Regions from separate parts of the Bacillus sp. OTU2372 genome, predicted to be linked through region 2. Evidence: a T-box and tRNA genes for the amino acid it is inferred to sense, from the RefSeq annotation. Region 2 holds a T-box; the other holds one or more tRNA genes.
What was found. A T-box is a leader RNA that pairs with one kind of tRNA and senses whether it is charged. The one in region 2 lies ahead of AAHB15_RS22410 (glycine--tRNA ligase), so its partner is inferred to be a tRNA-Gly.
Positions count from the first base shown of each region.

Region 1: it has a tRNA-Gly gene. The T-box ahead of AAHB15_RS22410 (glycine--tRNA ligase) is inferred to sense a tRNA for this amino acid. The anticodon was not compared.

Region 1 covers NZ_JASATK010000001.1:1,210-16,230, reverse strand. The annotation lists gene AAHB15_RS00150 (MFS transporter) at 1-414, opposite strand, end outside; gene AAHB15_RS00145 (FMN-dependent NADH-azoreductase) at 765-1,424, shown strand; gene AAHB15_RS00140 (diguanylate cyclase domain-containing protein) at 1,596-3,125, shown strand; gene AAHB15_RS00135 (HAMP domain-containing sensor histidine kinase) at 3,258-4,529, shown strand; gene AAHB15_RS00130 (CAP domain-containing protein) at 4,558-5,544, opposite strand; gene yhbH (sporulation protein YhbH) at 5,754-6,923, opposite strand; gene AAHB15_RS00120 (PrkA family serine protein kinase) at 7,217-9,112, opposite strand; gene nfsA (oxygen-insensitive NADPH nitroreductase) at 9,660-10,409, opposite strand; gene trmL (tRNA (uridine(34)/cytosine(34)/5-carboxymethylaminomethyluridine(34)-2'-O)-methyltransferase TrmL) at 10,469-10,942, opposite strand; gene AAHB15_RS00105 (amidase domain-containing protein) at 11,006-11,887, opposite strand; gene queG (tRNA epoxyqueuosine(34) reductase QueG) at 11,972-13,105, opposite strand; gene AAHB15_RS00095 (B3/B4 domain-containing protein) at 13,215-13,886, shown strand; tRNA gene AAHB15_RS00090 (tRNA-Gly) at 14,033-14,106, opposite strand; tRNA gene AAHB15_RS00085 (tRNA-Leu) at 14,363-14,443, opposite strand; tRNA gene AAHB15_RS00080 (tRNA-Leu) at 14,465-14,550, opposite strand; tRNA gene AAHB15_RS00075 (tRNA-Cys) at 14,584-14,657, opposite strand; tRNA gene AAHB15_RS00070 (tRNA-Gly) at 14,666-14,740, opposite strand; tRNA gene AAHB15_RS00065 (tRNA-Gln) at 14,745-14,819, opposite strand; tRNA gene AAHB15_RS00060 (tRNA-His) at 14,845-14,920, opposite strand; tRNA gene AAHB15_RS00055 (tRNA-Trp) at 14,932-15,005, opposite strand; tRNA gene AAHB15_RS00050 (tRNA-Tyr) at 15,011-15,021, opposite strand, start outside.
Region 2 covers NZ_JASATK010000018.1:103,430-118,450, reverse strand. The annotation lists gene AAHB15_RS22450 (Nif3-like dinuclear metal center hexameric protein) at 1-287, opposite strand, end outside; gene AAHB15_RS22445 (tRNA (adenine(22)-N(1))-methyltransferase) at 287-994, opposite strand; gene cccA (cytochrome c550) at 1,164-1,526, opposite strand; gene AAHB15_RS22435 (acyl-CoA dehydrogenase family protein) at 1,717-2,856, opposite strand; gene rpoD (RNA polymerase sigma factor RpoD) at 3,239-4,369, opposite strand; gene dnaG (DNA primase) at 4,412-6,220, opposite strand; gene AAHB15_RS22420 (pyruvate, water dikinase regulatory protein) at 6,764-7,573, opposite strand; gene AAHB15_RS22415 (helix-turn-helix transcriptional regulator) at 7,600-8,235, opposite strand; gene AAHB15_RS22410 (glycine--tRNA ligase) at 8,359-9,741, opposite strand; T-box leader at 9,815-9,999, opposite strand; gene recO (DNA repair protein RecO) at 10,113-10,865, opposite strand; gene AAHB15_RS22400 (YqzL family protein) at 10,902-11,045, opposite strand; gene era (GTPase Era) at 11,203-12,123, opposite strand; gene AAHB15_RS22390 (cytidine deaminase) at 12,113-12,496, opposite strand; gene AAHB15_RS22385 (diacylglycerol kinase family protein) at 12,732-13,112, opposite strand; gene ybeY (rRNA maturation RNase YbeY) at 13,096-13,566, opposite strand; gene AAHB15_RS22375 (HD family phosphohydrolase) at 13,563-15,021, opposite strand, start outside.

The sequences.
Region 1 (15,021 bases), on a different contig from region 2:
ATACAATGTTCCCCATAAAATATACGTTACATATGCATACGCAAGATAAAATCCATCTGACATACCAGGAATGTGAACAAACATTAACACACCAACAATAACTAGTGGAAATGCCATTCTAAAAATCCATGGCCTAAACTTTCCATTTTTCCCTGCTTTTCTTGTATCAATAAAGCGTCCCCACGAAATATCTGCTACTGCATCCCACAAACGTGCAAAAAAGAATAATCCGCCGACTACAGCCGGATTCAAATGGTAAACATCTGTATAGTAAACCATTAAGAAAGATGCTACAAGAATAAAGAAGAAATCATTACCCCAGTCACCAAACATATAACCCAGTTTATCTTTCATACCAAACTTTCTGAATTCAGCAGTTGGATTTGTCTCTACTTTTTGTGCCGATTGACCCATTTTTTTCCCCTCCATAATCTTCTTAAGTGTTTGAGTTTGTGAGTTTGGAAACCTTTTCAAAAATACTTAAATAAAAAATATAAATTGCATCTCGAGATTCCATTAATTAGTTTATTGAACTAACTAATTAGTGTACCCTTATCTTATCATCCGCTATATAGGGAGTCAACAACTTTTTGTAAGCGTTTGTATAATAAATTTTGCCAATCTTTAAATGTCTTTTCAGGTTCCCAAACATCTCCATGTCACTTAATATTCATGAAGTTCACCAATTGTTCAATATTGACGAACTGTATTTTTTCTATAATTGGAGTAATAAGTATTATTAACTATGAAGGTTGGGACTTAATATGAAAAAATTACTATATGTTACTGCAAACCCAAAAGGTTTAGAGAAATCAAAAGGGCTAAAAATTGGGGAAGCATTTCTAGAAGTATTTAAGGAAGAATGTCCGGATGTTGAGATTAACAGAATAGATTTGTTTACGTTTGAATTTCCACAAATGGATGCAGATTTGGTTTCGGCTAGAGGAAAGTTAGCAGGTTATGGATATACACTTGATCAACTTTTAGAATCGGAACGAGAAAAAATTTCAAAGATGCATGCTCTTGCCGATGAGTTTATTACGTATGACTATTATGTATTTGTTTCCCCTATGTGGAATTTGAATTCACCTGCAATATTAAAGGCTTATATTGATAATTTATTTATTTCTGGAAAAACTTTTGTTCATACTGCTTATGGCCCTAAAGGTCTCTTATCTAATAAGAAGGCGATTCATATTCAAACAAGAGGCGGCCAGTATACCGGAACACCAATGCAGGAATTGGAGTCGGGGGATCGATACTTAAAAATTGCTCTCCGCTTCTTAGGAATGGAAGTAAGTGATACTATTGTGGCCGAAGGTTTTGATTTAAATCCGCAAAGAGTACCTGAACTACTGGAACAAGGTAAAAGAAATGCACGAATAGCAGCAAAAGTATTTTCGAAAGAATTGGTTCAAGTTTAGTACAGAGTTAAGATAGCTTCCTTTTTGAAGGAAGCTTTTTTATTTCACTTTGTTTTCCTAACTGCTTTGTTAAAAATATCAAAATTATAGTATAATTGGAATGCTTTGTCATTATTCGACAAAAATATGGTACCATAACATTTACTTTTATTCTATTTCAGGAGAAATTACATGCTCAAAGATTTCGTCTCAAATGCAGCACTCTTAATTGCTTCTTTTTCTTTAATGGGTGTGTTATTTAAAGACAAGCCATTATATCCAACCTCACCCTTATCCTCTAAGCTTTATTGGGGGATATGTTTTGGAATTCTTGGAAATGTTTTAATGTCGTTTTCTATACAGGTTAGTCCGAACATTTATGCAGATTTACGCCACTTGGCGATAGTGATTTCAGGAGCGTTCGGCGGGTATATTCCGGCAATTATTGCAGCCATACTAATCGCTATCGGAAGAATTATACTATTTGGTTTCAACAGTTCTGCTATTCTTCCTGCCAGTGGGGCATTTTTAACAGGAATTGTTTGCGGCTTTATTTCAGCCTTAAATATTCATCGCACCGCAAAAGCTTTTATAATGAATCTATGCGGTTTAGTGATCATATCAATTATCTTCATGATCCGTATTGATAATTCAGAAATCCTTAGAAATGTGTTAACCATGCATAATCTTATCTCATTGGCAGGCGGTTTGTTTGGATATCATTTTTTTGTATTTGTCGTCGATTCCAATGAGACTCAAAGTCAATTAAAACATAGCCTTATCAGGGTAAAAGAAACCGAAGAACGCTTTCGTTTACTTGCAGAGTATTCCAGTGACATGATTACCATGCACAATGATCAATCAGAATATATTTACATATCACCAGCAGTAAGAGAGGTCATTCAATTTGAATATCCCGAGCTTTTAGGAAAAAGATTGGAGACCTTTATTCATCCTGACGATGTTGAACGAACAAATAACATGTTCGAGAGAGCACTGCAAAGAGGTTCAGCCGAATCTACTTATCGCTACCGTTCCAAGTTTGGTGACTACGTTTGGATAGAATCAACTTTAAAAAGTGTTCCTTATCAAGAAGAAGGCGAGAAAAAAGTCATCATCGTTTCAAGAAATATTACAAAAAGAAAACTAACTGAACAAAAGCTCCAAGAAGCAAATGAACTGCTAAACCGTTTATCCTATATGGATGGGTTAACAGGAATCGCTAATCGCCGTTTTTTCGATGAAACCCTTCTTAGCGAATGGTCTAATGCACTAGACCAACATGCACCAATTACGTTAGTTATGTTTGATATAGATTACTTTAAAAAATACAATGATTCATATGGTCATTTAAAAGGAGACTGGTGTTTACAGACGATTGCTCAAGCAGTTAATCAGTTGTTTCCAGAACATTCACGAGATGCATTTTGTCGATATGGCGGTGAAGAATTTGCACTGATTTTGCCTTCTACAGACAGAGAGAAGGGGTTGCAAGCAGCACAGCAGCTTAAAGATACGGTTCATTCACTCAAAGTACCTCATAAAAGTTCTGAAATAGCGGATATTATTACTTTAAGCATTGGAATTGCCACCATGTATCCTACCAAATCAATCCTTCCCGATTCATTAATTAAAGAAGCTGATTCTGCTTTATACCTTTCTAAAACACGAGGCAGAAATACCATTTCTATAAACGAAAAACCCGGAAGGATTCCAACGTGAATCGCTTCCAGGTTTATTTTTTTATATTAACTATGCATATGTCACTTTTTCAAAATATTTTGCGAATTTTGTTGTAACTTGCCAAAATTAAATGTAAAATTTTCCTATGAGCTCATTATGGATGGTGAGAAAATGGAAATCACGAAACACCTTTTCTTCAATCTTTCTCTTATGATTATTTTACTATTTGTTGGTTTATTATATCTTGAAAAAAGTAAAAAATTCTCCCTATCAAAGCCCTCTTACATAGGATTGTTTATTTTAACGATATGGTTATGCATTCAATTTTCCTACGCACCTGTTTCATACGCTAGATTTGATTTACGAATGATTCCTTTAGTTCTTGGCGGTTTATATGTCGGTATCGGGCCTATACTGATCGGAGCCATGGTTGCTATAAGAGGATTTTATGGAATCAATATTGGCTTTTGGCAAACCCTGGCTCTTTATATTCCACTTGCATTTATCCTATGGCGCTTCCACCCTTGGTTTTTTAAACAAGCTCCCGCCCGGCGAATTTTATGCACCATATGCATGGGAATGATCCTTGGTATACTGACAGTGCTGGGTATGAGTTTTGATGATGCACCGCTCAACCTTGTTGATGCATGGTTTGCTTATCTTGTAATCCCGTCTCTAGGTATTGGCATCATTTCCTATGGAATTGAATTTATAAGAAAGACTAACGAGATGCAGCAAGAGCTTATTAAGGCGGAGAAATTAAAGGCAGTCGAGCAAATGGGGGCTGCTATCTCCCATGAAATTAGAAATCCACTAACAGCGGCAAGTGGATTTGTTCAACTGTTGCAAGACGATTATTTATCAAGACAAAAAAGAAAGGAATATCTAGCAATCGTTAAGGAAGAATTATTTTCGGCTGAGAGGGTTATTCAGGATTATTTGACATTTGCAAAACCCGCACTCGAATCTCTTGAAGAACTAAATGTAAAAAGCGAACTCCGGCAAATTATCAGTATTCTGCAGCCTATAGCAAACCAAAATTCAGTTGAAATTATCACTGACTTTTCCATAATAGGATTTATTAAAGGAGATGGACAAAAGTTTAGACAATGCTTTGTAAACGTTCTGAAAAATGCGATAGAATCAATGCCGCATGGCGGATATTTACATGTTTCTACCGAATATAGTCAAAATGATGTAACCATTAAGGTAAAGGATACCGGGGTTGGAATGTCTCCACAGCAGCTTGAACGGTTAGGGGAACCATTCTATTCTACCAAAGGAAAAAATGGCACTGGCTTGGGCATGATGGTGGTTTATAGCATTGTCAGAGCCATGGATGGATCCATATGGGTGGAAAGTGATGTTGGAAAAGGAACCACTTTTCACTTTCAATTCCCAACCATTCCGATTAAAGGAAATAAACAAACCGGCAGAGTTTAGAATCTGTCGGTTTGTTTTTTGTTTTTTCTTACTTGCCAATAAACATTTGGGACCAGTTTTTTCCCGTTTGTTCGAATCCTACCCCAATATGTGTAAAGTTAGCACTTAAAATATTTTTACGGTGACCTTCACTATTCATCCAAGCGGTTACTACCTCTTGTGGTGTTCGTTGTCCTTGAGCAATATTTTCACCTGCAGACTTATAAGTGACGCCAAAGTCTCTCATCATGTCAAATGGAGATCCGTAGGTCGGACTGGTATGCGAAAAATAATGATTTTGCTGCATATCCACTGCCTTCTTTTGAGCAACACCACTAAGCTGTGTATCGGCTTTTAAGGCTGGCAAACCATTTTTAGTTCTTTGTTGATTGGTAAGATCGATGACCTGTTGGACATATTGGCTCACAGTTCCTGACGTTACCGTATTATTTTGATTTTGTGCAGCACCACTTGGTGCTTGGGTCTGCTGCTGTCTAGGTACAGGTGTCGCCTGTTGGGCAGGTGCTTGGTTCGGTGCCTGCCGTGTTGTTTGCTGTTGAGCTGGTGCCTGTGCCGCAGGTCTTTGCTGCTGTGTATTCGTTTGTCCTGGTTGAATAAAGCCAAATTGGAACCAGTTTTTTTGTCTAGGATCCACCGTAATATACTGATATTTCGCATCTCTAATTAAAACGGCTTGAGTGTGTGGATATTGACTGCTATTTAAGTTTGTATAATAGGCAGAAATCGTATCATCGTTATTCCTTTTGACTTTTCGCTTATCATTAAAGAGATTTGTATCTAAATCAGGTTCATTATTGTTACGGTTTGAATAATCCTCTGTAAGTGGTCCGTTATGATCGATGCCATTATCTCGATTATTACGAACATTTACAACACGATTATTTCTGTCATTTGAATCAAATCCGACACGATTGTCTGTACGGTCATTTATATCATTACGGTTATCATTATTACAAGCAGCGAGCCCCATCGTAAGGACTGCTGTTAATAGTAATCCAACTGGTTTTTTTATCAACGGTAATACCCCCTCTTTTCAAAATGATCTTGCCTTTTTATTGTTAGTTTTTTTAGGGAAAGTATTATTGGTAATGTCTGAAAAGCGTAAGCGCCTTGATCAGGGAAAAAAGGCGCTGTAGCTAGACAATTCTCAAAGCCATTTTTACCCTATTTTATCTATCGCACAACGCAAAAAAAATTGACAGGAGTATTCTCCTGTCAATTTTTTCAAGCGTATAATTTGGATTCTTCTTTTTGGAAAAAGCTTTTCATCGCATGGAAAACATCTGCTTTTTGCTTGAGTATATAATATCGGAACTGTTCATCCTTGATGTTTTTATAGGCTGACATTAATGTGGAATGGCGATTATATTGATTTACTTCTCCGTAGCCGAACATGTTGGATACTTTCATTAATTCCTCTACGAGCTTCACGCATCTGGCATTGTCGGATGTTAAGTTATCACCGTCAGAAAAGTGGAATGGATAAATGTTGAACTTCCGTGGATTATATTTAGCGTCAATGATTTCTAAAGCTTTTCGATAGGCGGATGAACAAATGGTTCCACCGCTTTCCCCTTTAGAGAAAAAGTCTTCTTCTGTAACTACTTTTGCCTCAGTATGATGAGCAATAAATTCAATTTCTACTGTTTCGTATTTTGTTCGTAAAAACCGTGTCATCCAGAAGAAAAAGCTTCGGGCCATATATTTTTCCCAAATTCCCATACTACCGCTGGTATCCATCATCGCAATCACAACCGCTTTTGAATCAGGTTTCACTACTTCATTCCAAGTCTTAAACTTTAAATCATCCTTGTAAATTGGGTGGAAAGCAGGCTTGCCACTCATCGCATTTCTCTTAAAAGCAGACATCATCGTACGTTTTTTATCGATGTTTCCCATTAATCCGGTTTTCCGGATATCATTGAACTCAATATTTTCTACTAGATGTTCTTGTTCCTCTTTTTTCTTTAAGTTCGGCAGCTCTAATTGCTTAAATAGTGCTTCCTCTAGTTCCATTAAAGATACTTCTGCTTCAAAATAGTCTTCTCCTGCTTGATCACCTGCACCCTGACCCTTTCCTGGCCCCTTTTGCCCGCTCGAACCGTCTCTTGCTACTACGTCACCGACTTGACTCTCACCGTCACCTTGGCCCACGTGTTTGTTTTTATCATAATTATAGCGAATTTTATATTCGTCCAATGAACGAATTGGAATTTTCACCATATCGCGACCATTAGACATAATAATACTCTCTTCTGTAATTAATTCTGGAAGATTGTTGCGGATTGCCTCCTGGACTTTTTCTTGATGGCGCTGTTGGTCATCGTGGCCTTTACGGTGGAGGGACCAATCTTCTCTAGAAATCACAAATTGATGGTTATCGACAGTCACTATAAACCCCTCCTTATTAAATTAAAAATTTACTCCATACTGCACAATTTTTTTAACAAATACATAAAATAACGCGAATGAAAAAAATCAATTAAATGATGGATTACTTTATCCTATGCAGAAGTAGCGAATAATTTACAAATAATTTTGACAATTGGTTGATTGCCTATTAATTGGACAAGATAAACACATAGAGAAATTTTTGTCTAAAAGATTAGGTTAATAGAAATTTATTTATTGGAAAAAAAGAGACTGACAGTGTTTTATCTGCCAGTCCGTACTATTTTAAACCCAAATTATCTGTTTAGTAAGCTTCCTACATAGCGAAGTAATTCATTTGCTGATGTCGAATTATAGCCATGTTCATCAATTAAGCGAGCGACAACATCATTAATTTTCTTCAATTGCTGCTCATCTGGTGTCTTAGATGAAGTGGTAATCTTAACAACGTCCTTAAGGTCAGCAAATAATTTCTTTTGAATCGCTTCCCTGAGCCTATCATGGGAATTGTAATCAAACCGCTTGCCTTTTCTTGCAAAAGCAGAAATCCTGATTAAAATTTCTTCCCTGAAGGCTTTTTTAGCATTTTCAGAGATACCGATTTGCTCCTCAATCGAACGCATTAGTTTTTCATCCGGATTTATTTCTTCCCCTGTTAACTGATCACGCAGCTTTGCTTTATTGCAGTAAGCCTCAACGTTATCAAGGTAATTATCCATTAATGTTTTAGCTGATTCTTCATAGGAGTATACAAACGCCTTTTGCACTTCGTTTTTGGCAATATTGTCATATTCTTTCCGCGCTAATGAGATGTAATTCATATACCGATCTCGCAGCTCAGCCGTAATTGATGGATGCTGGTCAAGTCCGTCTTTTAACGATCTTAATACATCTAAGGCATTAATGGACGGTACTTCTTTACGAATGATGGTCGATGAAATGCGATTAATAACATAACGAGGGTCTATTCCACTCATCCCTTCATCTGGATACTCGCGTTTCAGTTCTTCCACATCTGCCAAATTAAATCCTTCTACATTCTCACCGTCGTAGAGACGCATTTTTTTCAGCAGGTCAATATCGCCCTTTTTCGGTTCCTTTAAGCGGGTTAAGATCGTAAACATCGCAGCAACCTTTAACGTATGCGGTGCAATGTGAACATCCGAAACATCACTCTCATTAATCATCTTTTCATAAATTCTTTCTTCCTGAGACACCTTTAAATTGTAAGGAATCGGCATCACAATAATCCTAGAATGAAGTGCCTCATTTTTCTTATTTGAAATAAAGGAACGGTATTCTGTTTCATTAGTGTGAGCAACAATTAGCTCATCAGCACTAATTAAGGCAAACCTGCCTGCTTTAAAATTCCCCTCTTGAGTTAGTGATAATAAATGCCAGAGGAATTTCTCATCACACTTTAACATCTCTTGAAATTCCATCATCCCTCGGTTCGCCTTATTTAGTTCTCCATCAAAGCGATAGGCCCTTGGGTCTGATTCTGAGCCATATTCTGCAATGGTCGAGAAATCAATACTTCCTGTTAAATCAGCAATATCTTGAGATTTTGGATCAGACGGACTAAAGGTTCCAATACCAGTCCGCTTATCTTCTGAGAAGAATATTCTTTCCACTAAAACATCTTCAATTCTACCTCCATATTCCTGCTCTAAGCGCATCATGTTCAATGGAGATAAGTTTCCTTCAATTCGAATCCCATATTCCTCAAAGAAATCTGCCCGCAAATGATGCGGAATTAAATGCAAGGGATCTTCATGCATTGGACATCCTTTGATGGCAAAAACGGAACCCCTATCCGTATGTGAGTAGTTTTCTAACCCTCTTTTTAACATGGTAACAAGGGTAGATTTACCGCCGCTCACCGGACCCATTAATAGTAAAATCCGCTTTCTTACGTCCAGCCTTTTGGCAGCAGGATGGAAGTATTCTTCAACAAGTCTTTCTAGCGACTCTTCTAAGCCAAATAATTGATTACTAAAGAAATTGTACTGCTTCGTCCCTTTAACTTCTTCAATTCCTGCATCCCTGATCATATTATAAACTCGAGAATGTGCAGATTGTGCTACCCACGGCTTTTCCTTCAACAACAATAAATAGTCAGCGAATGTTCCTTCCCAGCGAAGTTTTTCCTCTTCTTCACGGTACCTCTCGATTTTTTTTAAAATGTCCATATGGCCCTCCCCCTGTAGGTTATCAGAGACGATTAATATACTCTATGCACTAAAAGACTTGAACATGCGTAACCATTTCGAGATATTGTCTATCTTTTTTATTTCATTAAAAGGAATATTGCTCTTTTCATTTTAAAATCTTAGGCTATAATAAAATTGTATGTGTCAGAAAAGCGTCCGTTTAGCGGGTTCCACTTATCAAGTAGTCCTTTAGCTAAACAATCTTATTTAAAAACGGGACAAAGGGGGCAATACATAACATGAATACTTTCATCGTTATTTTAGTAATGGTTGCGTTTTTGGCAGCTATCTTCACAGCGGGGTATAACGACAAACCTGGTACTAATAAATAAGAAAAGCGCAAGCGCCTTGGTCAGCCCCGACAAGCACAAGACAAGCCGGCCGAAAGGTTGCCTTTTAACCTTTTGTACGGATTGACTTGTGACCTCGAGGGGCTAGGCGCTGGAGCTGGACAATTCTCGAAGTTAAAACCTTTTATACTTTCTTATCTCGTAAAAAATGACTGCCACTTGCTGGCAGTCATTTTTTAGTGTAAATCGAGCTTATTTTTTTGTATAAACTCTTTCATATACATTCTATTTTGTTTCGAAAGCATATTGGCGATTTGTTGGGTCCAGCGATCCTTTCTTTGCCCGTTTGTTCTTGTCTCATAATAATCTGAAATCAACTGGTCATATTCATCTAGTTGACCATTATATCTCTCCATATCCTGTTCATATTGATCCACATGAAAAACATGTTTAAGCGGAAGTCTTGGCTTTTTATCTGTAATATGAGACGGATAGCCCACAGCAAGCCCAAACAATGGAATCACTCGGTCCGGTAGGTGTAAAAGTTTTTTCACTTCTTCCAAGTTATTGCGAATTCCACCTATGTAACAGATTCCTAACCCTAAAGATTCTGCAGCAATCGCAGCATTTTGTGCCGCTAAGGAAGTATCAATCATTGCTACCATAAATTTTTCTGTGCTCTCAAGCGATGGGGCCACGTTTTTATGCTCCTTTTCCCCAATTATCGTATGTCGGTAAAGATCTGCACAAAAAACAAAAAAGCACCCATTTTTCTCTACATATTCTTGGTTTCCTGTTAATTCAGCCAATTTTTTCTTCTTTTCTTTATCATTCACACCAATAATGGAGTATGCCTGAATAAAACTCGATGTTGCTGCTGCCTGGGCACAGGATACGATCGTGTGAATTTGCTCGTCCGTTAAAGGCTTATCCTCAAAATGGCGAATCGAGCGATGGTTGAGAATGGTTGAGATTACATCATTCATAGCAAAAATCCTTTCTTTTTAGCAGAAGGAGGCCTTATCTGTTGGCCTCCCGTACTAATTTATTTTAGATTTGGATAATCCTGTTGACGTAATGCTTCGTAAATAAGAATCGCGGCTGTATTTGAAAGATTTAAAGAACGGATATTTTCAATCATTGGAATTCTTAGTGCGGTATCAAGATTATTTTGAATAATGTCCTTTGGAAGGCCTGTGGTTTCACGCCCAAAAATGAAATAATAATCCTTAGCCGTATCACTATAATCAAAACTGGTAAATTGTTTTTGTCCAAATTTCGTTATATAAAAAAAGGCACCACCAGCATTTTTTTCATAAAATTCATCCAGGGAATCGTAATAAGTGATATTTACATGTTCCCAATAGTCTAAACCTGCCCTTTTTAACATCTTATCGTCTGTAGAAAATCCTAAAGGGCGAATTAAATGTAATTGAGTATTCGTTCCTGCACATGTCCGAGCAATATTACCAGTATTAGAAGGAATTTGTGGTTGATATAAAACTACGTGTATAGCCAAAAGATTCACCTCATATTAAAACTCTAAAAGCAATTATACCACTCTGTCCCGTGCTTTCAAGAATCATTCATCGATGATGGAATAAAACTTGTATTTGATATTTGGAGTATAGGCCGATGAATCCTCATAGGCCCAGTATCGCATCCGGCTATTATAGGTATGGGCATTCACTAAAGGCATCCCGTTAGCATCCTTACCAGTAACTAGAGTGTTATGGTTGAACCTTCCATCCCCCTCAAAATCATAACAAATGACATCTCCCAATATTAACTGGTCCGGGCTGCTGACTTCTTTTGCCCGAAGGCCGCTTCTTGAATTTGATAAATATAGCCTTAAAGAATGAGCTACGGCCCAGCTATAGCTCCAGTTACTATGTTGCAGCCACCAGCCTGCATCCCGCTTTGGATAGCCTCGCATCGGAGCTCCCCCAGCGTGAAGGCATTGAGAGATGAAGTTGGTACAATCATTCTGAAACTTTTTATAAGCAGGATTATAGCTATTCCACCAGCGTTCTGCATATTGAACCGCTTTTAATCGGTTATATTCATAGCTTAGCCGTTCGTCTTGGCTCTCATAAGCCAAGATTCTAGTATCTGTTGTCGGAATATCATCTTGCTCTAGGTTCGGCTTAATTTCCTCATCCATTACTAAGCTATTTTTGTAAAACTTGGCTAACCTTTCTTCCATTTCCTCTTCCATATAAAGAATTCCATTTTGTTTAATTAAATATTGGTAGTGGGCATGATATTTGACAGTTTGGAACTCATCCTCCTTAGACTCTTCGATGATTTTCCCTGCCGCTTTCACTTTTACAATCTCTGCTGATCGTTTCGCTGCCGAATCCTGTTTTATTTCAGCCTTTGGAAAAAATATTTTATGACTTCGCTTATTAGAAACAAATTGATTTACCCGTTTTTCAAATAAGTCTTGAAGTAAATGCCGCAAGACAATCCACCCCCTTCCCTTCATACATATGAAAGAAGGTTGGATTTAACTATTAAAAAAGAGCAAAACCAATTGGTTTGCCCTTTAATTGTTATAAAAATTTAAGCCTTTTTCTATTTCTGATTGGACCTCGATATCTGTTTCTAGTTCTTTGGCTTTTCTTAAGGCCGCATAAGCTGTTTCACCGCCGATTTTCCCAAGCGCCCAAGCCGCCGTCCCTCTAGTGACCGGACTAGCTTCGGTTTCTAAGACGTCAATTAAATCGGGAACGGCACTTTCATCTTTAAAATGAGCTAGTGCGATAATAGCATTCCTCTGGATTGGCTTCTTTCCTCTCCAAGCTCCTGAGATAGAGCCGAACCTTTTTTTAAATTCACGATTGCTTAATTTAAGGATTGGTTTTAATAAGGGTTTTGCCACTACAGGATCGGGTTCCATTTCTTTATGAAAATGAAAGTTTATCCCCTTGTTTATCGGACATGCTGTTTGACATGAGTCACATCCATAAACACGGTTCCCTATTTTTTGTCGGAATTCATCGGGAATAAGCTCTTTTGTTTGTGTTAAAAAGGAAATGCAGCGATTGGCATTAATCTGACCTCCCTGTATTAAAGCACCAGTTGGACAAGCATCCAAACACTTAGTACAAGAGCCACAATTGTCTTCAATCGGTGTATCCGGTTCGAAAGGTATATTGGTAATCATTTCTCCTAGATAAACGTAAGAGCCAAATTCCGGGGTTATAATGGAACAATTTTTACCGCTCCAGCCGATCCCTGCTCGTTCTGCTACAGCACGGTCAGAGAGTTCTCCTGTATCAACCATTGATTTCAACTTGGCATTAGGTATTTTATTTATGATAAATTCTTCAAGTTTAGTGAGCCGGTCTCGAAGAATATGATGATAGTCAAGCCCCCATGAAGCTCTGCTAAAGATTCCTCTTCTTTCCCCCTTTTTGCTTTCAACCCGCATTGTCATTTTCGCGGGGTAAGCAAGAGCAATGGAAATAATCGACTGAGCACCTTCCAGCAGCATTGCAGGGGTTACTCGCTTATCTATATCAGGCTCTTCGAAACCCGATTGATAGCCTAGTTCCTGTTGTCTCAACAAACGGTTCTTTAATTGGGAAAATGGAGACGCTGTCGTGAACCCAATTTTATCAATACCGATTTCTTTACTATAGGCAATAAGTTCTTCTTTTAATTCATGAATATCCACTGTTATCTCCTCCTTCCGTCTTTGACTTTTATCTATTTAGGTTGTTGAATTATTAGTTGCACATCTATTTATGATAAACTATTTTCATTAAATTTTGGAGGTGGAATGGTTGGAAATTCGTTTTAATGCGGAAATCTGCGAACTAATACCCGATTTTAAAATTGGGGTAATTGAATATAGAAATATAACGGTAGGAGATTCTCCACAAATGGTGAAAGGCAGGCTCCAGCTTTTCCAAGAATCAATCTTTTTTGATTTGGAAAACAAGCAGCTAACAAATCTTCCCGGCATAAAGGAATGGAGAAATATTTTTAAAAAAGCAGGAAAGGATCCTAACCGATATCGTCATTCAGCTGAGGCATTATTTAGAAGGATACAAAAGCAAAATTATCTTTCTTCTATCCATAGTGCGATTGATATTAATAATTTTTTCTCCTTACAATATCAAGTTCCCATCGGTGTTTACGACTATGATCTGTTAAAAGCTCCTGTGGTGATTCGGATTGGGAAGGAGGGCGAGGCATACAACGGCTTGAACGGAAGGAGCAACTCCTTGGAGCATTTAATTCTGTCTTCCGATGCAACTGGACCATTTGGAAGTCCGTTTGTTGATTCTGATAAGGCCCCTATTACGGTAAATACAAGGAATGCCTTGCAAATAATTTATCTGCGTCCGTCATCCAGTGATGAGGATGCTGCCAAGTTAACTGAATCCTTAATGAACATGTTTACACAGGTACATGGAGGAGAAGCTTCATATCAAATTGTTGGATGCCAGTAATATCGGCATCTTTTTGTTTAGCTGCCAGTTGATTTGCTGCAGATAGTAATTAAATGTCATCCGCCAGTTATTGTTTCCTGTAAATATAAAAAAACGCAATGCATCGTTCTCTTAATGTAACGATACACTGCGTTAGTTAATATGTATGGAGCGGGTGATGGGAATCGAACCCACTACATCAGCTTGGAAGGCTGAGGTTTTACCAGTAAACTACACCCGCATATTTGACAAAATATTGAACGAACTGACTTAATAAGTATTACACAAATTGAATTAAGGAGTCAAGTGATTTCCGCAAATTTTGTCGATTTCCCTCAAACTTTATATTTTGAAGAGCCTTTTTTAGAAATAATTTTTTTCTGCCAATCTATTTATCTAATTATTATTCCTAATTTAATAAAAAATACACTCAAACATAATTTAAGTTAAAACAAAAAAACGTTTCCTAGTGGGAAACGTTTTTTCAAACCAACTGATACCGGTGGTCGGGGTCGAACCGACACTCCAGAGGAACACGATTTTGAGTCGTGCGCGTCTGCCAATTCCGCCACACCGGCGTATTATGTTGTTTAAAGCAATGCCGAGGACCGGAATCGAACCGGTACGGTAGTCACCTACCGCAGGATTTTAAGTCCTGTGCGTCTGCCAGTTCCGCCACCCCGGCAAAATATAATGGCTATTGCTTATTTAGAAATTTTGGAGGCGGCAACCGGATTCGAACCGGTGGTAAAGGTTTTGCAGACCTCTGCCTTACCACTTGGCTATGCCGCCGGATATTATGGAGCGGAAGACGGGATTCGAACCCGCGACCCCCACCTTGGCAAGGTGGTGTTCTACCACTGAACTACTTCCGCAGAATGGCTGGGCTAGCTGGATTTGAACCAACGCATGTCGCAGTCAAAGTGCGATGCCTTACCGCTTGGCTATAGCCCAATGCTTATAAGAATTGGTTATATTATGGGGCGACTGATGGGAATCGAACCCACGAATGTCGGAACCACAATCCGATGCGTTAACCACTTCGCCACAATCGCCACAATATAATTGGCAGGGGTAGTAGGAATCGAACCCACACCAAAGGTTTTGGAGACCTTCGTTCTACCTTTAAACTATACCCCTATAAATGGTGGAGGGG
Region 2 (15,021 bases):
ATATCATGTTTTAATAACTTTTCGATCATTTTGCCCTGAGTTGTATCTGTCAACAGGTTTTTAAGTGGACGATAGATGATCGGATGATGTGCGATTATAAGCTGAACATCTTTTTCAATTGCTTCGTCAATAACCTGCTCGAGAACATCAAGAGCAATCATTACCCGTTCAACCTTTTTATTTAATCGCCCAATTTGTAAGCCGATTTTATCGCCTTCCATTGCCAATCCTTTTGGAGAAAATTGTTCAAATAGTTGGATGATTTCATGACCATTCGGATTTTTCATTATTTAAGGACCCCCTCTACAAGTTTTATTTTATCGGTCAACTCTTTTCTTTTTTCGATTGTTTCGACCGTTTCCGAAGCTCCTTCCAATGCTTTTGAAATCCGCTGCCAGTTATTCATTTCGGCTGTCCACTTCTTTTTAAAAATCTCATTCTTTTGTTTTAGTAGGAAAGGCCCTAACAAAAGCCCCTCATCTCTCTTGATCAGGTACGGCTTAAGAGGGTCTCCCCTTTCCGCTACTAGAATTTCGTAGATCTTCGAGTCTTCCTCAATAATTTCTTCTGCAATTAATTCCCAGTTGTTTGCTAAAAGCCATGTTCGAATCGAAATTGCGCTAATATTAGGCTGTAATATGAGGCGCTGCACTGAATCTAGCTTGTCTTTCCCATTGTCCAAGATACTGGAGATAAGTGCCCCACCCATCCCAGCAATGGTAATACAATCAACCTCACCAGGCTCAATAACCTCAAGCCCATCCCCCATACGAACGGCAATTGTATCTACTAGTCCTTCTGCCAAGACGTTTTTCTCAGCAGATTGAAATGGCCCTTGAGCAACTTCCCCAGCAATAGCAAACGAAATTTTTAAATTTTTAGCTAAGTAACATGGTAAATACGCATGATCGGATCCAATATCCGCCATCCGTGCCCCTTCTATTACATACTTTGCGACTGTCGTTAATCGAACTGATAACTTATCTGTATTCAAAATTCCACCACTTTTACTAAAATTTATATTATTTATTCATTGAACTTAGAGAATTGTCCAGCTACAGCTCCTAGGAAAAAAATGAACTACTTTTTTCCCTCTTCAAGGCGCTTCCGCTCTTCGTTTTAGTATAAAAAAAGTCCTTCACTTATGCAAAGGACTTCTTTTATTATTTAATTTTGGAAACCCATTCTGCCATTGCTTCAGCTTGTTCTTGAGGAACTAGACCTGACGGCATATTACCTTTACCTTTTGTAATAATGTTAACAATCTCTGCTTTAGAATACTTACTGCCAACACCTTTTAATGTAGGACCTACTACCCCTTGATACTGATCCCCGTGGCAAGCAATGCAGGTTTGCTTATAAATATCTTCTGGTTTTGTAGCTGCAACCTCTGTTGTCTCGCCGCCTTTTCCATTATCCTTTGCCATTTCTTTCATGTCTCCCAGTCCTTTAAAAGAAAGGATAAACACTAATACAATCCCAAAAACCATGACAAGAATGTAAGGAATTACCGGATTCCGTTTCATGATCTTACCTCCCTTATGTACGAACGCTTGTTAAAAATAAATAGTTTACAAACAATTACTATTTTACTTGAAAAATAACAGAAGGAAAAGCCCTAAACTTATTTTATCACTATAATCTTCATAATAATGAAAAAAGAGACAGAGAAAATAATAAATTATTTCTTCAGTCTCTCTTCACTCTATTCATTTATTAGCAGCCGATAAGACGGGATATAACGATTCTTTGTACTTCCGATGTCCCCTCGCCGATTTCTAGGAGCTTTGCGTCACGCATCATTCTTTCTACCTGATACTCCTTCATATAACCGTAACCACCATGGATTTGAACGGCTTGGTCTGTAACTTCCATACACATTTCGGATGCGTATAACTTACACATGGCAGCTTCCTTGGAAAACGGCCTCCCTTGGTCTTTTAACCAAGCCGCCTTATAGACCAGATTTCGGGCTAATTCAATTTTCATTGCCATATCGGCAAGCTTAAATTGAACAGCCTGAAAGGAGGAAATGGATTTGCCAAATTGTTTTCTTTCCTTCGCATAGGCTAATGCCCTCTCATAGGCACCTTGAGCGATACCTACAGCCATTGCACCAATCCCGATACGTCCACCATCCAACGTTATTAAAAATTGCCTAAAGCCCTCTCCACGCTTCCCCAGAAGGTGATCAACAGGTACTTTTACATTTTCTAACACCAGCTCTGTTGTATTAGAGGCATTCAAACCCATCTTTTCATAATTATCAATGATGGTAAACCCCTCAGCGTTTGTAGGAACTATAATGGCACTAATCTCCTTTTGTCCATTCTTTCCGCCAGTTACAGCTGTTAAAGCTAAATGGTGCGCATAACTGGCATTTGTAATAAAGCACTTATTTCCATTTATAATAAATTCGCCATTTTCTTCATTGGCCGATGTCCTTGTTCCCCCCGCATCTGAGCCGGCATTAGGTTCTGTTAGGCCAAATGCCCCCAATGATTCTCCTGTACAAATCGGGGTTAAATATTTAAGCTTTTGCTCCTCAGTTCCAAACAAATTGAGCGGTGCACCGCCTAGAGAAATATGAGCAGAGTAGGTTATCCCCGTCGAGCCGCATCCCCTGCTTAACTCTTCAACGACGATCGCAAAACTGATTGTATCCGCTCCGCTGCCGCCATATTTTTCCGGAAAAGGGAGACCCATCATCCCCAAATCACTTAGCTTTTTAAATATCTCTACAGGAAATCGCTTTGTACGATCGCGCTCTATGGCTCCTGGTGCCACTTCTTCATCTACAAATTGCCGGATCATTTGTTTTATCATTTGTTGTTCAGATGTTAAGTCAAAATTCATTCCCATCCCCCCAAACCACCATTGTATACGCTTTCTTTTTTATTATATAAGGAAATGTAAATAATTCATAACATTTTTAATTTTAAATATATTATATTATCGAAATATAAATAGGTGATTTTCTTTATCGTGGATGGATGGGAAGAGAATTACCAATTTACTGCTGTCTGTAAACACAATTTGAACATTTTTCTTTTTGCAAGAAAGTAAAATGACTAGAAGAAGCCACTAAAATCCCAATTGCCTATTTGCAAAATGAGAGATAATTCAGTAAAATAACAATACAGAAAGTGCTTTCATTAGTTACCTCCTATCATGTTTGGAACAAAAAAAAATAGTCTACTTCAATAAAGAAGCAAACTATTATTAGCAATACATTCCGTTATTCTAAGAAATCTTTTAAACGTTTACTGCGGCTTGGATGACGCAATTTCCGCAATGCCTTTGCTTCAATTTGACGGATACGTTCACGAGTAACACCGAATACCTTTCCTACCTCTTCAAGGGTACGGGTCCGGCCATCATCCAATCCAAAGCGCAATCTAAGAACATTTTCTTCTCGGTCAGTTAGAGTATCGAGAACATCTTCTAATTGCTCTTTTAATAATTCATAGGCAGCATGTTCTGAAGGTGATGTTGCGTCCTGGTCTTCAATAAAATCACCTAAGTGTGAATCATCTTCTTCACCAATTGGAGTCTCAAGTGATACTGGTTCTTGAGCGATTTTAAGGATTTCTCGTACCTTATCAGGAGTTAAATCCATATCTTCACCGATTTCTTCCGGTGTTGGTTCGCGGCCAAGATCTTGCAAGAGTTGACGCTGAACTCGAATTAGTTTATTAATGGTTTCCACCATATGAACGGGAATTCGTATTGTTCTTGCTTGGTCAGCAATAGCACGTGTAATGGCTTGACGAATCCACCAAGTGGCATAGGTACTAAATTTAAAGCCTTTACGATAATCAAATTTTTCAACTGCTTTAATGAGACCCATATTCCCTTCCTGGATCAAATCAAGAAACAGCATGCCACGGCCAACATACCGTTTTGCGATACTAACCACAAGCCGTAAATTGGCTTCGGCAAGACGACGTTTTGCTTCTTCGTCACCTTCCTCAATTCGGTTTGCAAGCTTGATTTCTTCTTCGGCAGATAGTAAGTCAACACGGCCAATCTCTTTCAAATACATCCGGACAGGATCATTTATCTTAACTCCAGGAGGAACACTAAGATCGTTTAAATCGAATTCTTCATCATCTTCTTTTGCCAATTTTTTAATATCTGGATCTTCCTCATCACTATCGCCTACTAGTTCAATTCCTTGCTCAGTTAAGGACTCATAAAATTCATCCATGTGCTCGGAATCCACATCAAAATTAGCCATTTTCTCAGCAATATCATCATAGGCAAGGACACCGATTTTTTTACCCAGTTCAGTTAACTGGTCTTTTACTTGTTCAAGAGTTAATTCATTTTCAACCTCTTTTGAACGGGCTGATTTTTCAGCAGCCATATGTCCCCCTCCTTCCAAAAATCAAAGACAATAAAATGGAATTTATAACAATTTACGCAAGTGATTAATTTCATTAGCAATCACTGCGGCCTTACTAAAGTCCTTTTCTCGTTCAACCTCTTTTAGTTCCACTTCTTTTTCTTTTATCTTTAACAATTTTTGATAATTCAACACCTGTTTGATATAATCAGTTAATTCCTGATCTGTTAACTCATCATTGATGGACATCATTTCAATGTCTGCAACCATTCTTCTAAGATTGTCATCTTGAATATAGGTTAAAAACGCGCTGGTGTCAGGTTCTGTGTGATCTTCAAAAAATCCTAACAGATAGGTTATTATTGCCTGATGTTCATCGGTATTAAACGTTTGTCCTGCTAGTAATTCCTGAACTTTATATACCACTTCTCGATTTTTAAGCATATGGGCGATCAAGCGCCTCTCTGCTGTAACATATTTCGGTTTCAGTTCTTCTGCGGGCTTAACAACTAACAAAGGTTTATGAGCTGGTTCTTTCAACCCATTTGATTTTCTCTTATCAGCAAAATAAATTTGCTTTTGCTGCTGCTTTAAAGCCTCTAACGAGAGGGAAAATTCCGATGCCAGCTGTCTTAAGTAATGATCCCTTTCAACAGCCTTATCGAGTTTACTTATCTCCTTGATTATCTGTTCGATGTATGCGAGCTGATCTCCTTCAAGCTGAAGATTTTTTCCTCGCCGGAAATAAAGAAATTTAAAGGCCATCCAGGTTAAACTTGCACCAATGACTTCATTGCGGAACTTATCTGTACCATTCTTTTGAATATATTCATCAGGATCCAGACCATCTGTCATCATCGCAACTTTAATTTGAAAGCCAGCTTCTTGAAGATGGTTCCCTGCCCTGTAAGCAGCTTCGATACCCGCTTTATCGGAATCATAGCAAATGGTAATCGTTTGAACATTTTGTCTTAACAGAGCAATATGCTCATCTGTTAATGCCGTTCCCATTGTGGCTATACCATTTTCTACACCAGCCCGGTCTGCAGCAATTACATCCGCAAATCCTTCAAATAAAATAGCATATTGCAGTTTTTTTATGCTTGGTTTTGCCAAGTGATAATTATATAAAATTTTACTTTTATTAAAGATTGCTGTTTCGGGACTATTTAAATATTTTGGCTCATCAGGCCCAAGTGATCTCCCAGAAAAAGCAATCGTATTACCGTGACGGTCAAAAATAGGAAACATAATCCGGTCCCTAAAACGATCGAAGTAAGTTCCATCCCGCTCTCGTTTGATAATTAAACCGGCTTTCTCCATCCATTCAGGTGAAAAATCCCTTTTAGTCAAGAACTTATACACGAAGTCCCATGAATTTAATGAATACCCAATTTGAAACTTATCAATTGATTCTTGGGTAAACCCTCTGTTCAGTAAGTACTCAAGCGCATGCTGGCCTTCTTTTGTATTTACTAAGAGATGGTGGTAAAATTTCCTTAAAAGCTCATGGGCATCCAACATCGCTTGAAGCTCTTTAGAAAGTTTTTTTCCGCCCTTTGATGAAGGTATGTTTATTCCTAAATCAATATTTACCTTCGCTGCTAGTTTAATGGCTGCCTCTTGGAATGATATTCCTTCAAGCTCCATTAAAAAAGAAAATACATTTCCCCCCGCTCCACAACCAAAACAATGAAAGATTTGTTTGTCAGGTGATACTGAAAATGATGGGGTGCTCTCTCCATGGAATGGACATAATCCGAAGTAATTTCGCCCCTGTTTTTTCAGTTGAACATAATCGCTTATTACCTCGACTATATCAACAGCCTGACGAATTTGGTCAATCTTTTCTTCGGCAATAAGGTCTGCCATGCAAACACAACTCCATTTGTACTACAGGTATTCGGCAAGCATTCATTAAATTCCTGCAAATTTCGACAAATTTTTTGTTAATTTCATCACAAATCTTGCTTGGTCCTTAAAATGATTAGTATTTGACCCTCTTTCGTATTCTCCTCTATATGTAATATTTTTCTTTCACATGATGAACGTAGGAAGCAGCAAAATAAACGTTAGCGGAATTTTAAATACGATTTCGACAATTTCATTTTGACCGGGCAAGAATCTGAATCGACAAAAATAGCCGATTTGCCTTATCCATAAGTATAAATTCTACATCACTCCGCATATTCCTTCTTAATCAGATAACTTTTATAAAAAGGATTTATGTCGAATTTTTTTTAGGGGGCTGCCTTGACATCTAACAATAAATAGTTTATTCGTTCTAATGCAACTCTAAACCTAAAAAGATATATTTTTATCACAATTTTTTATTATAGTATATTTGTTATCATTTTACCATAACTTTTTTTCGATTTTTTTAAGTTAAAAAACACATAATCAATTGACTATGTGTTAGAATCTTCCCTTTTGAATATAATTTAGTATAACATTTGCGGTCTCTTCGACTGCTTTATTGGTCACATCAATCACCGGACACTTAATTCTCTTTACAATCTTCTCAAAGAAGGTTAATTCCTCTTTAATCCGTTCAATATTAGCATAGCTTGCTTGATCGTTTAATCCTAGGGAAAGCAGCCGTTCTCTTCTAATATTATTTAACTTTTCCGGACTTATTTTCAACCCAAAGCATTTATCAATTGGAACTTTATATAGTTCTTCCGGCGGATCTACTTCCGGAACCAGTGGTACATTGGCCACCTTTAACCGTTTATGTGCCAAATACTGAGATAATGGGGTTTTAGAGGTTCTTGAAACTCCAATCAAAACGATATCAGCCTTTAAGAGCCCTCTTGGATCTCGTCCATCATCATATTTTACTGCAAATTCGATTGCCTCAACCTTTTTAAAATAATCCTCATCAAGTTTCCTTACCAAACCAGGTTCACATAATGGTGTTTTCCCGCTGAAAATTTGAATTTGATCAATAATAGGCCCGATTAAATCAACAGCTTGTATACCGTCTTCATCGGCTCTCTCCTTCAAATATGTACGCATATCTGGTTTTACAAGGGTATAAGCAATCATTCCCTTATCATGGGAAACCAGTGATAAAACCTCTTCGATATGTTCTTTATCCTCCACATAAGGAAATCTCTTTAATTTCATACCAGATCCATTGAACTGGCTAATTGCTGCTTTCGTAACTAATTCAGCTGTCTCCCCAACTGAATCAGAGACCACATAAATGATCGGCGCGCTCATTCTGCCTCATCAGCTCCATTTCCTATTTATCTTTCCTCATCAGCTAAAGCCAAAAAGGCTTTTGTAATGTTTGTTTTTGTCACTCTGCCAATAACCTCATACCCGCTCTCCGATTTCTTTACGACAGGCAAGGCATCGATTTGCTTTTCAATTAGTTTCCTGGCAACATCAATTAATAAATCTTCACGTTCACATGTTGTTATGTTCGGCATCCTGGTCATGATGATATTGACAGGGATACTGGTAAGCTCTTGTTTGCCAATACTTGCCCGCAATAAGTCTTTCCTCGACAATACCCCGACTAGATTCGAGTTTTGATCCACTACAAATAAAGTACCCACATCTTCAAGAAACATCGTACAGATCGCATCATAAACCGAAACACTTTCACCTACTACCACAGGGATAGATTGATAATCCGAGACATAAATTTTCTGCAGGTTTTCAGTCAATAGCTGAGTGCCCGACTTTCCAGTATAAAAATAGCCAACCCGCGGCCGTGCATCCAAAAAACCTGCCATTGTTAGGATTGCCAAATCAGGCCGTAGTGTAGCACGTGTTAAACTCAATTGGTCAGCAATTTGCTCACCAGTTATAGGACCATTATCTTTTACAATCTGTAATATATGTTCCTGGCGTTTAGTCAGTTCGATTGTCCTCACCACCTTAAAAATACAATAATCTCTTGCCTCGTTTGATTTAGAAATATTATATACTACTTTTCCGCTATTTTAAATAATAATGGTTAAAGATAAAAGGTGCGGACATCCGCACCTTTAGCTTACTTAAAACACCATTTTTTCTTGTAAAAAGTTTACTAATTCAGAAATAGGGAGACGGGTTTGTTCCATTGTATCTCTGTCACGCACTGTAACCATGTGGTCTTCTTTAGAGTCAAAATCATAGGTAATACAGAATGGTGTACCAATTTCATCATGGCGGCGGTAGCGTTTACCGATAGAGCCTGCTTCATCATAATCCACCGTAAAGTGTTTTGATAAATCAGCAAATACCTCTTTCGCCTCCTCAGACAGTTTTTTCGATAACGGTAATACCGCAGCTTTATATGGTGCTAATGCAGGATGGAAATGCATCACCGTTCTCGAAGTACCGTCTTCAAGCTGTTCTTCATCATAGGCATCGATTAAGAAAGCTAGAGTAACCCTGTCAGCACCAAGTGATGGTTCAATACAATATGGTACATACCTTTCATTCGTTTCCTGATCTAAATAATGGAAATCTTCACCGGAAAAATCCATATGCTGCTTTAAATCATAATCTGTTCTTGAAGCTACGCCCCACAGTTCGCCCCAGCCAAACGGAAATTTAAACTCAAAATCGGTTGTCGCATTACTATAGTGGGAAAGCTCATCTTCTGAATGGTCACGAAGCCTAATGTTTTCCTTTGTTAGACCTAGAGATAATAACCAGTTTTCAGCAAAATGCTTCCAATAATCGAACCATTTTAGCTCTTCACCCGGTTTGCAGAAAAATTCAAGCTCCATTTGTTCAAATTCTCTTGTTCGGAATGTAAAATTACCAGGGGTAATTTCATTTCGGAAACTTTTACCAATCTGTGCAATCCCAAACGGTAACTTTTTCCGCATTGTCCGTTGTACATTTTTAAAATTTACAAAAATACCTTGAGCGGTTTCCGGACGAAGGAAAATTTCATTTGTACTAGTTTCCGTTACCCCTTGGAATGTTTTAAACATTAAATTAAACTGGCGAATACCGGTAAAATCATGGCTGCCACAGTCAGGACAAGCAATGTTATGTTCCTTGATTAATTCTTCCATCTTTTCGAATGGAAGCCCGTCTACCACCATTTCTATGCCTTTTTCCTCAAGGGCATTTTCAATTAGTTTGTCAGCACGATGACGGGCCTTACAGTTTTTACAGTCAATCATTGGGTCATTAAAATTACCAATATGACCTGAGGCTTCCCAAGTTCTTGGATTCATTAAGATGCTGGCATCTAAGCCGACATTATAAGGAGACTCTTGAACAAATTTTTTCCACCAAGCCTGCTTGATATTGTTTTTAAATTCTACGCCTAATGGACCGTAATCCCAAGTATTAGCTAAACCTCCATATATCTCTGACCCTGGAAAAATAAATCCTCTGTGTTTCGCATGTGAAACGATTTGTTCCATTGTTACATTCATTGTTTTCTCGCTCCTTTTTTTAAATGGATAGTGGGAGACATAAAAAAACTCCCGTCTCTATGCTTTTAACAAGCATAGGGACGAGAGTTACCCGCGGTTCCACCCTATTTGCTGCTTTAAATGCAGCCTCCTTAAATTGTGTTTCTTCAACACGATTGCTCAGGAACGCCTTCATTAGTGCCCTATACCCTAGCTCACACCGCCCTAGGTTCGCTTTTATAGAGTTGACTAATTACTACTCTCCGTCAATGCAAATATTTTATTGAGGCTCTTTTCGTAAACTTTGTTGCTTCTGGACCTTAATAATATATGCGAAAATAGCCTTTATTAGGAAATAGTAACGAAAACTTCTAACATTGTCAACAAGGTAACTATAACAGATTACGAAAATGATCCATCGAATTAAGAAACTTCTTAGATTTAAGATGAAGACCTGAATACTCATCATAATAGGCTGTGATAATTTTTTTCAATTCAGCCTTCGTTTCGTCTTTAACTGAAATATTTCCTAAGCGGGTAAGATCAAAATAATAAAATAGCCGTAATAATTTAACAGTTGCTGGTAATAATGGAAAATGATATGGATCTTTATCCAAACAGCGATGACAGATAAATCCGCCTTCCCGAATTGAAAATGAAAAATGACCGTCAGAACTGCCACAGATAGAACATCGATCTAAAATCGGGTAGAGTCCCATTACATTTAACATCTTCATCTCGTATATATTCATGAGTATATCAGGATCAAAGCCTTCATTCATATAATTAAGTGTCTGATAAAGCAATTCAAAATGAAACGGGTTTGGTTTTTTATCCTCAGTACATCGATCTGTTAATTCAACAATATAACTGGCATAGGCTGTTAAAAAAATATCCTCTCCAATAGCGCGCAAGGAAGTGATGATTTCTCCCTGCTGCAGGCTCCCTAAACCAGAACCGGTTTGCAAGAGGAAATATCCATGTGTAAAAATCTGGGAAATAGAGGAAAGGCGGCTATTTGGCTTTTTGGCTCCACGAGCCATAACGCCAATCTTACCACCTTCTCTGGTATATATCGTTACTATCTTATTAGTTTCACCATAATCTGTGGTTCTAATGACAATGCCTTCATATTTCTGAAGCATTTTTTGTCACCTTCTAACGTAAGAGCGAAAACAAACTTATGAAACGGGAAAATCAATTTGTGCTAGATCTTCATTCTGATTTCCGGGTATTTCTTGGTTTTCCTTCTCAAGCTCCTTAAAGAGAAGATATGTGTCAATATTACCTGTCTGGAGGAATACTTTCCACGTAAAATCCATCATCGAAAACCCCACCTTTCATTATTTAGACTAGCCTAATGTTAAATCCCAAACCTTATAATTATCATAGCCTGCCTTTGCCAAAATATAAGACGAAATAATTGTTAATGTTGTCCATGCATAATCTTGTTTAATAGTTAATATTTTAGATAGGGTTTTGTTAATATTCATCCTCATTGAAGCCATAATCACGAAGCTGGGACATTTTATTACGCCAATCTTTTTGTACCTTAACCCAAAGCTCTAAAAATACTTTTGAACCAAGAAGATTTTCAATATCTACCCGGGCCCGCTTGCCAATTTCTTTGAGCATGCTCCCTTGCTTACCAATAATAATACCTTTTTGTGAATCTCTTTCAACAATAACTGTTGCCATAACATGAATAATATCCTTATTTGACTGCCGTTCCATCTTATCCAAAACAACCGCCAAAGAGTGAGGGATTTCCTCTCTTGTTAAATGAAGTGCCTTTTCCCTAATCATTTCGGTAATAATAAAACGTTCCGGATGATCAGTAACTTGGTCAGCTGGATAATATTGCGGCCCTTCAGGTAAAAAGCCTTTAATTTGCTCTAATAATCGTTCAACATTGTTCCCTTCTAATGCGGATATTGGAACGATTTCTTTAAAGTCATATTTTTCTTTATATGATTCAATAATAGGCAGCAATTTATCAGGATGTATTTGGTCAATTTTATTAATGACGAGAAAGATAGGGGTATTAACGGTTTGGAATTTTTCTAGAATAAATTCTTCCCCGCGTCCAAATCCTTCTTCGGCATTTACCATAAATAAAATTAAATCAACCTCTTTAAGTGTATTTTGTGCTACCTTCATCATAAAGTCGCCCAATTTGTGTTTTGGTTTATGGATACCTGGTGTATCAATAAAAACCATTTGCGCATCAGGAAGGGATAACACTCCTTGAATTTTGTTCCTAGTTGTCTGCGGTTTATCACTCATTATGGCAATTTTTTGACCAATCACCCGATTAAGGAAGGTTGATTTCCCTACATTCGGCCGTCCGATAATTGAAATAAATCCTGATTTGTATCCGTTTTCATTCCCTTTAGTTTGCATGTAAATCCTCCGGAGAAAAGGCACCAGGAAGTAACTCAGCTACCGTTAATTCTTTTACATCGCCTTTAAGATTGGTTAATATCACTTTCATATCACTTGGGCATAGCTCAGATATTACTTGCCTGCATGCACCACATGGGGAACAAGGGCGATCTGTATCCGCAACAACAGCCATCATTTGAAAATCTCGGTCACCTTCAGAGTAAGCCTTAAAAAGGGCCGTACGCTCGGCACAATTACACATACTATAAGCCGCATTTTCAATATTACAGCCGTGATATACTTTCCCATCTGTTGTTAACAATGCTGCTCCAACTCCAAACTTAGAGTATGGAACATATGCTTTATTTCTTGCCTTTTTTGCTTCTTCCATTAATTGTTCAATGTTCACAAAAACGTCTTCCCTTCCAGCAGGAACTGCTGTTTCTTTATTTTACCTCAAATATTAGAGAAAATCATTAGGTGTAGCGAAAAAGTAATAAAAATTTTAAAAAATTAGAATTTTCTCATAATGTAACTTGTCTTCTAAAAATAAATTATTTTAGTTATTTTACCGAAACGATCAACGTATTTCAAATTAGTTAAAATCCTGTTAATTAGTAAGCTTTCTAGAACTGCTTTAATACATAGGGCAAAAAAATGATGATGCCCACGATTACTGTTAATATCGAATAAACGAAAACAGCTCCAGCGGCAATATCTTTAGCCTGTTTTGCAAGCGGATGAAATTCTGTTGTAACCAGGTCTACTACCCGCTCAATTGCAGTATTCATTAATTCTAGGGCAAACATCCCCCCAATAGCGAAGAGTATGAAAATCCACTCTAGTTTTGATATTGAAAAATAAAAGGATAACACTAAAACGATTAGTGAGCTAATAAGATGAAATCGCATATTTCTTTCGTTTTGAGCAGCTGTCAGAATTCCTGCAACTGCATACGAAAAGGAATTTAATAAGACGAATCGTTTCCGTTTATCGTGTGAGTCCATAATCGTTCAAAATTTCCTTTTGCAATGTAAACATTTCCTTTTCATCTTCCTCTGTCATGTGGTCAAAGCCTAAAAGATGAAGGAAACCATGGACGGCTAAAAATCCTAGCTCTCGCTCGAAAGAATGGCCATATTCCTCAGCCTGCTCCTTTGTCCTTGGGATCGAGATAATAATATCGCCTAAGATTCGGGGCATATCCACTCCTGATAATTCTACCTCACCCTCTCCAAGCTCTTCCATTGCAAATGAAATGACATCCGTGGGGGTATCTTTATCGCGGTATTCACGATTAATTTCTTGAATCCTCTCATTCGAAACATAGGTTATAGATACCTCACTATGCTCTTCAATCAGCTGCTTCCTAGCAGCAAAATTAATTATTCTTTCTATTTCAAGCATTTGCTGCTCTGTCAATTCATTTGTTTCGTCCACACTATCAATGAGTAATGTCATGCTTGCTTCACCTGCTTTGTATTTGTTAATTCTGGATACTCAATTCTTGAGTGAAATATCCCCTTTAAAGTCTCACATAATGCGTGAGAGACGGTTTCAATTTCTTTCATCGTAATATCACATTCATTTAACTGTCCATCTTCTAGCCGTTCAGCCACAATTTTTCTTACAAGCGATTCGATTACTTCCGGTGTAGGCTGTGATAACGAGCGTACTGCTGCCTCTACACTATCCGCGATACCAACGATCGCAGATTCCTTTGTTTGTGCTTTAGGGCCGGGATAGCGAAATTCCTCTTCTTTACTATCCGACTCGCTCTGAAGGGCTTTATGATAAAAGAATTTTAGCAATGTTGTTCCATGATGCTGCTCTGTGATATCAATAATTTCTTTCGGCATGTGATATTTCTTTAAAATAGCCGCCCCGTCGATTACATGAGCAATAATAATGTGTGCACTTTTATCTGGCGGCAGCCGATCATGGGGATTGTCATGATTGATTTGGTTTTCGATAAAGAAGTTCGGCCTTTTGGTTTTTCCGATATCATGATAATAACTACCAACCCTTGCTAAAAGCCCATTTGCCCCAATAGCTTCGCAGGCAGATTCGGCTAAATTTGCCACCATTACGCTATGATGATAAGTTCCGGGGGCCTCCATTAGTATTTTTCTTAGGAGTGGGTGATTAGGGTTTGACAATTCAATCAGCCTTATAGAAGAAAGAATTCCAAAGCTTGCTTCAAAAAATGGTAATAACCCTACAGTCAACACAGCAGAGCTGATCCCGGATACAAGTGCTGTGATTAGATAGTAGCCGTACTCCGTTCCTGAATACTGTCCATTGGGGAGCAGCATTAACGCACCTATTGTTAACACATTAATCATCGCTGCGAAGGAACCTGATTGGAATATTTTTGAACGGCGATTTTGACTGTTTAAAAACAGAATAGCTGCAATACTGCTAAAAAGGATATAGATCCCTACTGAAAAATTAAGTGTTCCGGTAATCCCCTCATTAAAAAGGATACTCCCGCATACAGCCAAAAGGATAGACATAAAAATAGCCAGCTTTTCATCAATTAATATTTTAATTAACATTCCACTCATTGCAGCCGGAAAAATATAACCGATGCCCTCAAAGCTAAAAACTTGCAGGATACTAATGAATTTCATGATAAAAATCGAGAGAATAAAAATAATCCCATACAATAATAAGGCGGTTTGGCGCTTCTCCGGGAGTGATTTCATTTGATGAAAATAGTAATAAATAGCTGATAGGCTTATGGTAATTAACACGATTAAACCAATAAGCGGCTTATATGAATGGTTATTGTTTATGAGACCTACCAATTTTAATTGCCGAAATATATCCTGATTAATTAATTCCCCTTCTTCAGCAATAATTTGTCCCTGAAGGATTTTTACAGGCTCAACCTTTTCTGCGGCCTGTTGTCTG